DNA from 2 places in the Kitasatospora sp. NBC_01287 genome. Region 2 is predicted to be linked to the other one. Evidence: predicted binding sites of a transcription regulator. Region 2 holds the regulator's gene; the other holds the start of a gene.
The links. Region 2 encodes HrcA, which represses chaperone genes, less so after heat shock. Its sites were predicted from a motif close to TTNGCACTCNGNNNNNCNGAGTGCNAA; they were not measured.
Positions count from the first base shown of each region.

Region 1: groES (co-chaperone GroES) is a predicted target of HrcA. The motif match lies at 1,946-1,972, and genes of this name have one in related genera.

Region 1 covers NZ_JAPEPB010000001.1:5,519,782-5,523,988, forward strand. The annotation lists gene OG455_RS23915 (polysaccharide deacetylase family protein) at 1-387, shown strand, start outside; gene OG455_RS23920 (class I SAM-dependent methyltransferase) at 360-1,547, opposite strand; gene OG455_RS23925 (hypothetical protein) at 1,560-1,865, opposite strand; gene groES (co-chaperone GroES) at 2,115-2,420, shown strand; gene groL (chaperonin GroEL) at 2,551-4,182, shown strand.
Region 2 covers NZ_JAPEPB010000001.1:6,166,204-6,170,410, forward strand. The annotation lists gene OG455_RS26670 (hypothetical protein) at 1-486, opposite strand, end outside; gene htpX (zinc metalloprotease HtpX) at 532-1,458, opposite strand; gene hrcA (heat-inducible transcriptional repressor HrcA) at 1,974-2,996, shown strand; gene dnaJ (molecular chaperone DnaJ) at 3,071-4,207, shown strand, end outside.

The DNA.
Region 1 (4,207 bases), 650 kb from region 2:
AGCACCAAGTCCGCCGCGGTGCAGAAGAGCGAGGTCTGTGGCGACCAGCAGGTGCTCACCCAGCAGTACGGGGCCGCGCCGTTCCTGTTCCGCCCGCCCTACGGCGACGGCGCCAACACGCCGACGCTGAACAGCGCCGTCCAGCAGTGCGGCCCGCGGGCGATCGTGCTGTGGCACGAGACCATGCAGATCCACGACATGCAGTACCAGACCGGCGACAAGAAGCTGAAGCCCGGCGACATCATCCTGGCCCACTTCCGCGGTCCCAAGGACCTCAAGGGCGAGACCATGACCCAGATGTTCGGCGAACTGCTCAGCCGCATCCAGGAGCAGGGCTACTCGGTGGCGCGCCTGGAGGACTACATCCAGGCGCCGCCGGCCGGCTGAGCCAGCAGCATGGTCGGGGCGTCGGCGACCCGGGTCAGGAAGACGGTGGCCGAGCCCGGCCCCTCGGGCTTCAGCTGCCGGCGCAGCTCCTCCGGCGTCAGCCCGATGCCGCGCTTCTTGATCACCACGGTGCCCACCGCCCGCTGCCGCAGCAGCGCCTTGAGCTTCTTGACGTTGAACGGCAGCACGTCGGTGATCTCGTACGCGTGGGCGTAGGGCGTGGGCACCAACTGGTCCGAGGCCAGGTAGGCGATCATCGGGTCGATCAGCGCGGCGCCGAGCCGCTCGGCGACCTCGGCGACCAGGTGGGCGCGGATCACCGCGCCGTCCGGTTCGTAGAGGTAGCGGCGGACCGGCCCGGCGGGGGGATCGGGGAGCCGGCCGCCGGTGAGGCTGTGCGGTCCCGGCAGCAGGGTGGCGCGGTGCGGCGCGTCGGTGGCCGGCCCGGTGCCGAACCAGAGCACGGCCTCCTTGACCTCGCCGTGGTCGGAGACCCACTCGGCCTCGGCGTCCTCGGGGACCGCCTCGTGCGGGATCCCCGGCGCCACCTTGAGCGCGCCGAAGCGGGTGGCGCGCCCGGCCCCGATCGCCCAGGAGAGCGGCGGGGAGTAGGCGGCGGGGTCGAACACCCTGCCTTTCGCGGTGCGCCGGGCCGGGTCGGTGAAGACCGCGTCGAAGCCGTCCAGCGCCACCTCGGCGACGTCCGCGCAGCGCACCTCGATCAGTTCGGACAGGCCCAGCGCCGCCGCGTTGGCGGCCGCGGCCGCGCAGGCCAGCGGGTCCCGGTCGACCGCGAGCACCGAGATGCCGGCCCTGGCCAGCGCGATCGCGTCCCCGCCGATCCCGCCGCACAGGTCGGCCAGCCGCCGCACCCCCAGTGCGGCGAAGCGCCGTGCCCGCCAGTCGGCCACGGTGCGCCGGGTGGACTGCTCGACCCCGTTGGGCGTGAAGTACATCAGCCGCGCGTCGTCCCCGAACTTCGCCTCGGCCCGCTGGCGCAGCCGCGCCTGGCCCAGGGCCGCCGAGACCAGCTCCGCCGGGTGCTCCCGCCGCAGCCGGGTGGCCAGGGCCAGCTCCTGCTCGGGGGCGTACGCGCGCAGTTCGTCCAGCAGCCGCCGCCCCGGCTCGGTCAGCAGCTGCGCAAAGGTCTCGGTCTCCACCCGTCCATTCGATCACGACAGCAGCGGCAGCAGGGCGAGGCAGCAGAGGCCGAGCTGGAGGGCGGCGGCGCCCGGGCGCCGCAGGCAGAGGCAGACCAGGCCGCTGGCGGCCGTCACGCCCAGGCAGCCCCAGTAGAGGACGGCGGCCTTGCGGAACAGCCCGTCGAGGCCGTCCTCGCCGACCCGGCTCGCCATCGAGAAGACGGCCAGCACGAAGCCCGTGGCGAGGACGAGGTCGAGGGCCAGCAGGCCCAGGACCAGCTGCCGGTCGCGCTGCCGGGTCGGGGCGGGCCGGTGCTGCTGCTCGGGGATCGTCATACCGGCGAGTCTGACCTGCCCGCCGCTGCCGCACATGAGTACGGATACTCGGGCTTCCTGACGGTCCCGCGGGCGCGCCGTTGGCACTCTGGTTGACTGAGTGCTAACCGCGGCCTATGGTCGTTCCTGGCACTCCCCCCAGGGGGAGTGCTAACGCGACAACACCGGTCTGACCCCCGCGACGGCAGGCCACCGATGTCGCCACCTACCTGATAGACAACCCCGTAATCTCCGAAGGGGAGCTCGGACGTGACCACCAGCAGCAAGGTTGCCATCAAGCCGCTTGAGGACCGCATTGTGGTCCAGCCGCTCGACGCCGAGACCACCACGGCCTCCGGCCTGGTTATCCCGGACACCGCCAAGGAGAAGCCCCAGGAGGGCGTCGTCCTGGCCGTCGGCCCGGGCCGCTTCGAGGACGGTAACCGTCTTCCGCTCGACGTCACCGTCGGCGACGTCGTCCTGTACTCGAAGTACGGCGGCACCGAGGTGAAGTACGCGGGCGAGGAGTACCTCGTCCTCTCGGCTCGCGACGTTCTCGCCATCATCGAGAAGTAAGCAGTCCGGCGGGCCTCGCGGTTCGTCATCCAGCCCGCCCCGGATCCGTGTCAGCAGTGACAGGGGCCCGGGGCGCGGCTGTTGGTACACCTGACGTCACGTAACGCAGATATCCCGAGGGAACGGAATCATGGCGAAGATCCTGCAGTTCGACGAGGACGCCCGCCGCTCGCTGGAGCGCGGTGTCAACAAGCTGGCCGACACCGTCAAGGTGACCATCGGCCCCAAGGGCCGCAACGTCGTCATCGACAAGAAGTTCGGTGCGCCGACCATCACCAACGACGGTGTCACCATCGCCCGCGAGGTCGAGCTGGACGACCCGTACGAGAACCTCGGCGCGCAGCTCGTCAAGGAGGTCGCCACCAAGACCAACGACGTCGCGGGTGACGGCACCACCACCGCCACCGTGCTGGCCCAGGCCCTGGTCAACGAGGGTCTGCGCAACGTCGCCGCCGGTGCCGGCCCGGCCGCCCTGAAGAAGGGCATCGACAAGGCCGTCGCCGCCGTCACCGAGCACCTGCTCTCGATCGCCCGCGAGATCGAGGGCAAGGACGACGTCGCCGCCGTCGCCTCGCTCTCCGCGCAGGACCCGCAGGTCGGCGAGCTGATCGCCGAGGCGATCGACAAGGTCGGCAAGGACGGTGTGATCACCGTCGAGGAGTCCAACACCTTCGGCGTGGAGCTGGACTTCACCGAGGGCATGCAGTTCGACAAGGGCTACCTGTCGCCGTACTTCGTCACCGACGCCGAGCGTCAGGAAGCGGTCCTCGAGGACCCGTACATCCTGATCAACCAGGGCAAGATCTCCTCGATCCAGGAGCTGCTCCCGCTGCTGGAGAAGATCCTCCAGGGCGGCACCTCCAAGCCGCTGCTGATCATCGCCGAGGACGTGGACGGCGAGGCGCTCTCCACCCTCGTGGTGAACAAGATCCGCGGCACCTTCAACGCGGTGGCCGTCAAGGCCCCGGGCTTCGGTGACCGCCGCAAGGCGATCCTGGGCGACCTGGCCGTGCTGACCGGCGCCACCGTGATCTCCGAGGAGGTCGGCCTCAAGCTCGAGCAGGCCGGTCTGGACGTGCTGGGCTCCGCCCGCCGGGTGACCATCACCAAGGACGAGACCACCATCGTCGACGGCGCCGGTGACAGCGAGGCCGTTGCCGGCCGCGTCGGCCAGATCAAGGCCGAGATCGCCTCGACCGACTCCGACTGGGACCGCGAGAAGCTGCAGGAGCGCCTGGCCAAGCTGGCCGGCGGGGTCTGCGTGATCAAGGTCGGCGCCGCCACCGAGGTGGAGCTCAAGGAGCGCAAGCACCGCCTGGAGGACGCCATCTCGGCGACCCGTGCCGCGGTCGAGGAGGGCATCGTCGCCGGTGGTGGCGCCTCCCTCGTGCACGCGCAGAAGGTGCTCGACGGCGGCCTGGGCCTGACCGGCGACGAGGCGACCGGTGTCTCGGTGGTCCGCAAGGCGCTCGCCGAGCCGCTGCGCTGGATCGCCCAGAACGCGGGCCTCGAGGGCTACGTCATCACCCACAAGGTCGCCGAGCTGGAGGCGGGCTTCGGCTACAACGCCGCCACCGGCGAGTACGGCGACCTGCTGAAGGCCGGCGTCATCGACCCGGTCAAGGTCACCCGCTCCGCCCTGGAGAACGCCGCCTCGATCGCCTCGCTGCTGCTCACCACCGAGACCCTCGTGGTGGAGAAGCCCGCCGACGAGGAGGCCGCGGCCGGCCACTCGCACGGCGGCCACGGCCACTCGCACTGACGCGAACCCGGCTGTAGCACGAAGG
Region 2 (4,207 bases):
GCTGTTGCGCTTCTCGCCGCCGCCGGGCATCGGGGCGAAGGGGTAGAAGGAGCCGCGCTTGTAGAGGTAGACCAGCGCCAGCGACTGCCCCGCCTCGTTGCGGAAGCCGACCAGCGAGCAGAGCAACTGCGGGCCGAAGCCGTTGGCCTCCAGCTCGCTGTTGACCGCGTGCAGGTCGTTGACCAGGTCCGGCAGCTCCTCGGGGGTGTGCCGGGCGAGCAGCCAGGAGTAGCCGTACTCGTCGCGGCTGGCCTCCACCGGGGTCCCGCCGCCCGCGGTGTCGGCGTCCAGCAGGGCCCGCACCTGCCGTTCCACCTCGCCGAACGCGCCGCCCTCGACCGCCGCGAAGCAGACCGAGCCGAGCCCGGTGGGCGTGAAGCCGGCGGCGGCCTCCAGGGTGAGGGCGGCCGACGGCACGCCGAAGAGCTGGTCGAGGTCCGGCTTGACCGGCTTGCTGCGGCCGAGCAGCGCGTCCAGGAATCCCACGGGTCGTTCCCTTTCAGTGGCAGCGTCAGTAGCAGCTGTTGGGGGTCAGCGTCCCAGCTCGGCGGAGATCTTGCCCAGCTGCTCCAGACGCTGCTCCAGGCTGGGGTGGGTGGACAGCAGCTGCGTGGCCGTCTCGCGGGCGCTCAGCGCGGGGGCGAAGTAGAACGCGTTGTAGGCCTGCGACTGGCGCAGGTCCTGGGTCGGGATCGCGGCGATCTGCCCGGTCACCTTGGTCAGCGCCGAGGCGAGCGCGCTGGGCCGGCCGGTGAGCTGGGCGGCGGCGCGGTCGGCGGCCAGCTCGCGGTAGCGGGACAGCACCCGGGTGAGCAGGAAGCTGAGCGCGTAGACCACCACGCTGACCAGCGTGACGGCGATCATCACGAACGCGGCGTTGTCATTGTTGTTGTTGTTCCGGTTGCCGCCGCCCATCATGCCGCTGTAGAGCGCGATCCGGGTGATCGCACCGGCCAGCACGCCGAGGAAGCCGGCGATGGTCATCACCGCGACGTCCCGGTGCGCGACGTGCGAGAGCTCGTGCGCCAGCACGCCTTCCAGCTCCTCCGGCTCCAGCCGGCGCAGCAGGCCGGTGGTCACGCAGACCACCGCGTTCTGCGGGTTGCGGCCGGTGGCGAAGGCGTTGGGCATGTCGTTGTCGGCGACCGCGACGCGCGGCTTGGGCATGTCGGCCAGCGCGCAGAGCCGGTCAATGGTGCCGTGCAGCTGCGGATACTGCTCCGGGGTGACCGCGTGGGCGCCCATCGCCCGCTCGGTGATCTTGTCGCTGAACCAGAACTGCGCGACGAAGAGCCCGCCCATCAGCAGCACGATCAGCGGCCAGGCGCCCTTCAGCAGGACGATCAGCACACCCGTGAAGCCGACGTACAGCAGCCCGATCAGGAACATCGTGGTGACCATCCGCGTGGACAGTCCACGGTCGGGCGCGAAGCGGGTGTGGGGGCCGGACGCCGACATGGCTGCTCCTTGTGTCCATCAGGTCTCCAGACCGGGGCGGTCGTACCGCCTCGGTCCCAGTTGCTATCGATGCTGCCACTTCGCCCGGCGGCGGGCACCACCCTGGTCCGGCGCGGTCGCGTGACGCGCGTCGCGGCCGGTCGGCCGGGGAGCCTCGCGGAGTGATCCGCGCGGCATCCACGGCCAGGGCGTTCCTGCCGTCGGACCCGGGCCCTACACTGGCAGGTACGGTTTTGGCACTCCACTGTGCAGAGTGCCAGGCCAATTCTGACCCAGTACCCGTAGTGCCCGACCCAGTACCTGGACAACGCGCGAAGAGGGAGGTGCGTGCCATGTTCGACGAACCCGATTCCGACCCGCGTCCCACCGGCCGCGACTCGGCCGGCGACGCGCCGGCCGGCAGGCCCGCGCCCGCCGCGCGTCCGGCCCGGTCGGCAGCCGCCAAGTCCGCGCCGGCCGGCAGGCCCGCGCCCGCCGCCCGCGCCGTCAAGAGTGCCGAGGTCAGCAGGCTGGAGATCCGCCAGCTCGACGAGCGCAAGCTCGCCGTACTGCGTGCCATCGTCCAGGACTACGTGGGCACCGAGGAGCCGGTGGGCTCCAAGGCCCTGGTCGAGCGGCACAACCTCGGCGTCTCCCCGGCCACCGTGCGCAACGACATGGCCACCCTGGAGGAGGACGGCTACATCCAGCAGCCGCACACCAGCGCCGGCCGGATCCCGACCGACAAGGGCTACCGGCTCTTCGTCGACCGGCTGGCCGAGGTCAAGCCGATGAGCGCCCCCGAGCGCCGGGCGATCCGGCACTTCCTGGACGGCGCCGTCGACCTGGACGACGTGGTGGCCCGCACCGTGCGGCTGCTCGCCCAGCTGACCCGCCAGGTCGCCGTGGTCCAGTACCCCTCGCTCTCCCGCTCGACCGTGCGCCACGTCGAGCTGGTCGCGCTCGCTCCGGCCAAGGTGATGCTGGTGCTGATCACCGACACCGGCCGGGTCGAGCAGCGGGTGTTCGACTGCCCGGCCCCGGTCCACGAGAGCACCCTGGCCGACCTGCGCGCCCGGCTGAACGCCAGAGCCGGCGGCCAGCGCTTCCCCGACGTCCCGGCCCTGGTCGACGACCTGCCGGCGGCCTTCGAGCCCGCCGAGCGGCCGATCGTCTCCACCGTCCTCTCCACCCTCTTCGAGTCGCTGGTCGAGCAGAACGAGGAGCGGATCATGCTGGCCGGCACGGCCAACCTGACCCGTTTCGGCCACGACTTCCCGCTCACCATCCAGCCGGTCCTGGAGGCCCTGGAGGAGCAGGTGGTGCTGCTGCGCCTGCTCGGCGAGACCGCGGACAGCGGCATGATGGTGCGGATCGGTCGGGAGAACGAGTACGAGGGCCTCAATTCCACCTCGGTCGTCTCGGTCGGTTACGGTTCGGGCGAGGAGAGTGTGGCCAAACTCGGAGTGATCGGTCCCACTCGGATGGACTACCCCGGCACGATGGGGGCGGTCCGGGCGGTTGCCCGGTACGTGGGGCAGATCCTGGCCGAGTCATAGAGCACCCCTACTACATGTAGTAGACAGACCAGTCGCAGCAGGACCTTCTACAGGCGGAACAAGCGGAGCATTTGGTGGCCACGGACTACTACGCGGTACTCGGCGTCCGACGGGACGCGGGGCAGGACGAGATCAAGAAGGCGTTCCGGCGCCTTGCCCGTGAACTGCACCCGGACGTCAACCCGGACCCCAAGACGCAGGAGCGGTTCAAGGAGATCAACGCCGCTTACGAGGTGCTCTCGGACCCGCAGAAGCGGCAGGTCTACGACCTCGGCGGCGATCCCTTGTCGCCCAACGGCGGTGGCGCGGGCGGATTCGGCGCGGGTGCGGCGGGCTTCGGCTTCTCCGACATCATGGACGCCTTCTTCGGCGCGGCCTCCGGGCAGCGCGGCCCGCGCTCGCGCACCCGGCGCGGCCAGGACGCGATGATCCGCCTGGAGATCACCCTGGAGGAGGCCACTTTCGGCACCACCAAGGAACTCCAGGTCGACACCGCCGTCACCTGTACCACCTGCAGCGGTGAGGGTGCGGCCCCGGGCACCTCGGCGCAGACCTGCGACATGTGTCGCGGCAAGGGCGAGGTCTCCCAGGTCACCCGGTCCTTCCTGGGCCAGGTCATGACCTCGCGCCCGTGCCCGCAGTGCCAGGGCTTCGGCACCGTGGTCCCGACCCCGTGCCCCGAGTGCGCGGGCGACGGCCGGGTTCGGGCCCGGCGCACCCTCACGGTCAAGATCCCCGCCGGTGTCGACAACGGCACCCGGATCCAGCTGGCCGGCGAGGGCGAGGTCGGCCCCGGCGGCGGCCCGGCCGGCGACCTCTACGTGGAGATCGCCGAGACCAGCCACCCGACCTTCCAGCGCCGCGGGGACGACCTGCACTGCACGGTCACCATCCCGATGACGGCCGCCTCGCTCGGCACCCAGGTGCCGCTGCAGACCCTGGACGGCCTGGAGGAGGTCGACATCCGGCCGGGCACCCAGTCCGGCCAGTCGATCCCGCTGCACGGACGGGGCGTCACCCACCTGCGCGGGGGCGGCCGGGGCGACCTGATAGTGCATGTCGAGGTGCAGACGCCCACCAAGCTCGACCCCGAGATGGAGGACCTGCTGCGCCGCCTGGCGGTGCTGCGCGGCGAGGAGCGGCCCTCGGGGCACTTCGCGCCGGGGCAGCAGGGGCTGTTCTCCCGCCTGAAGGACGCTTTCAACGGCCGC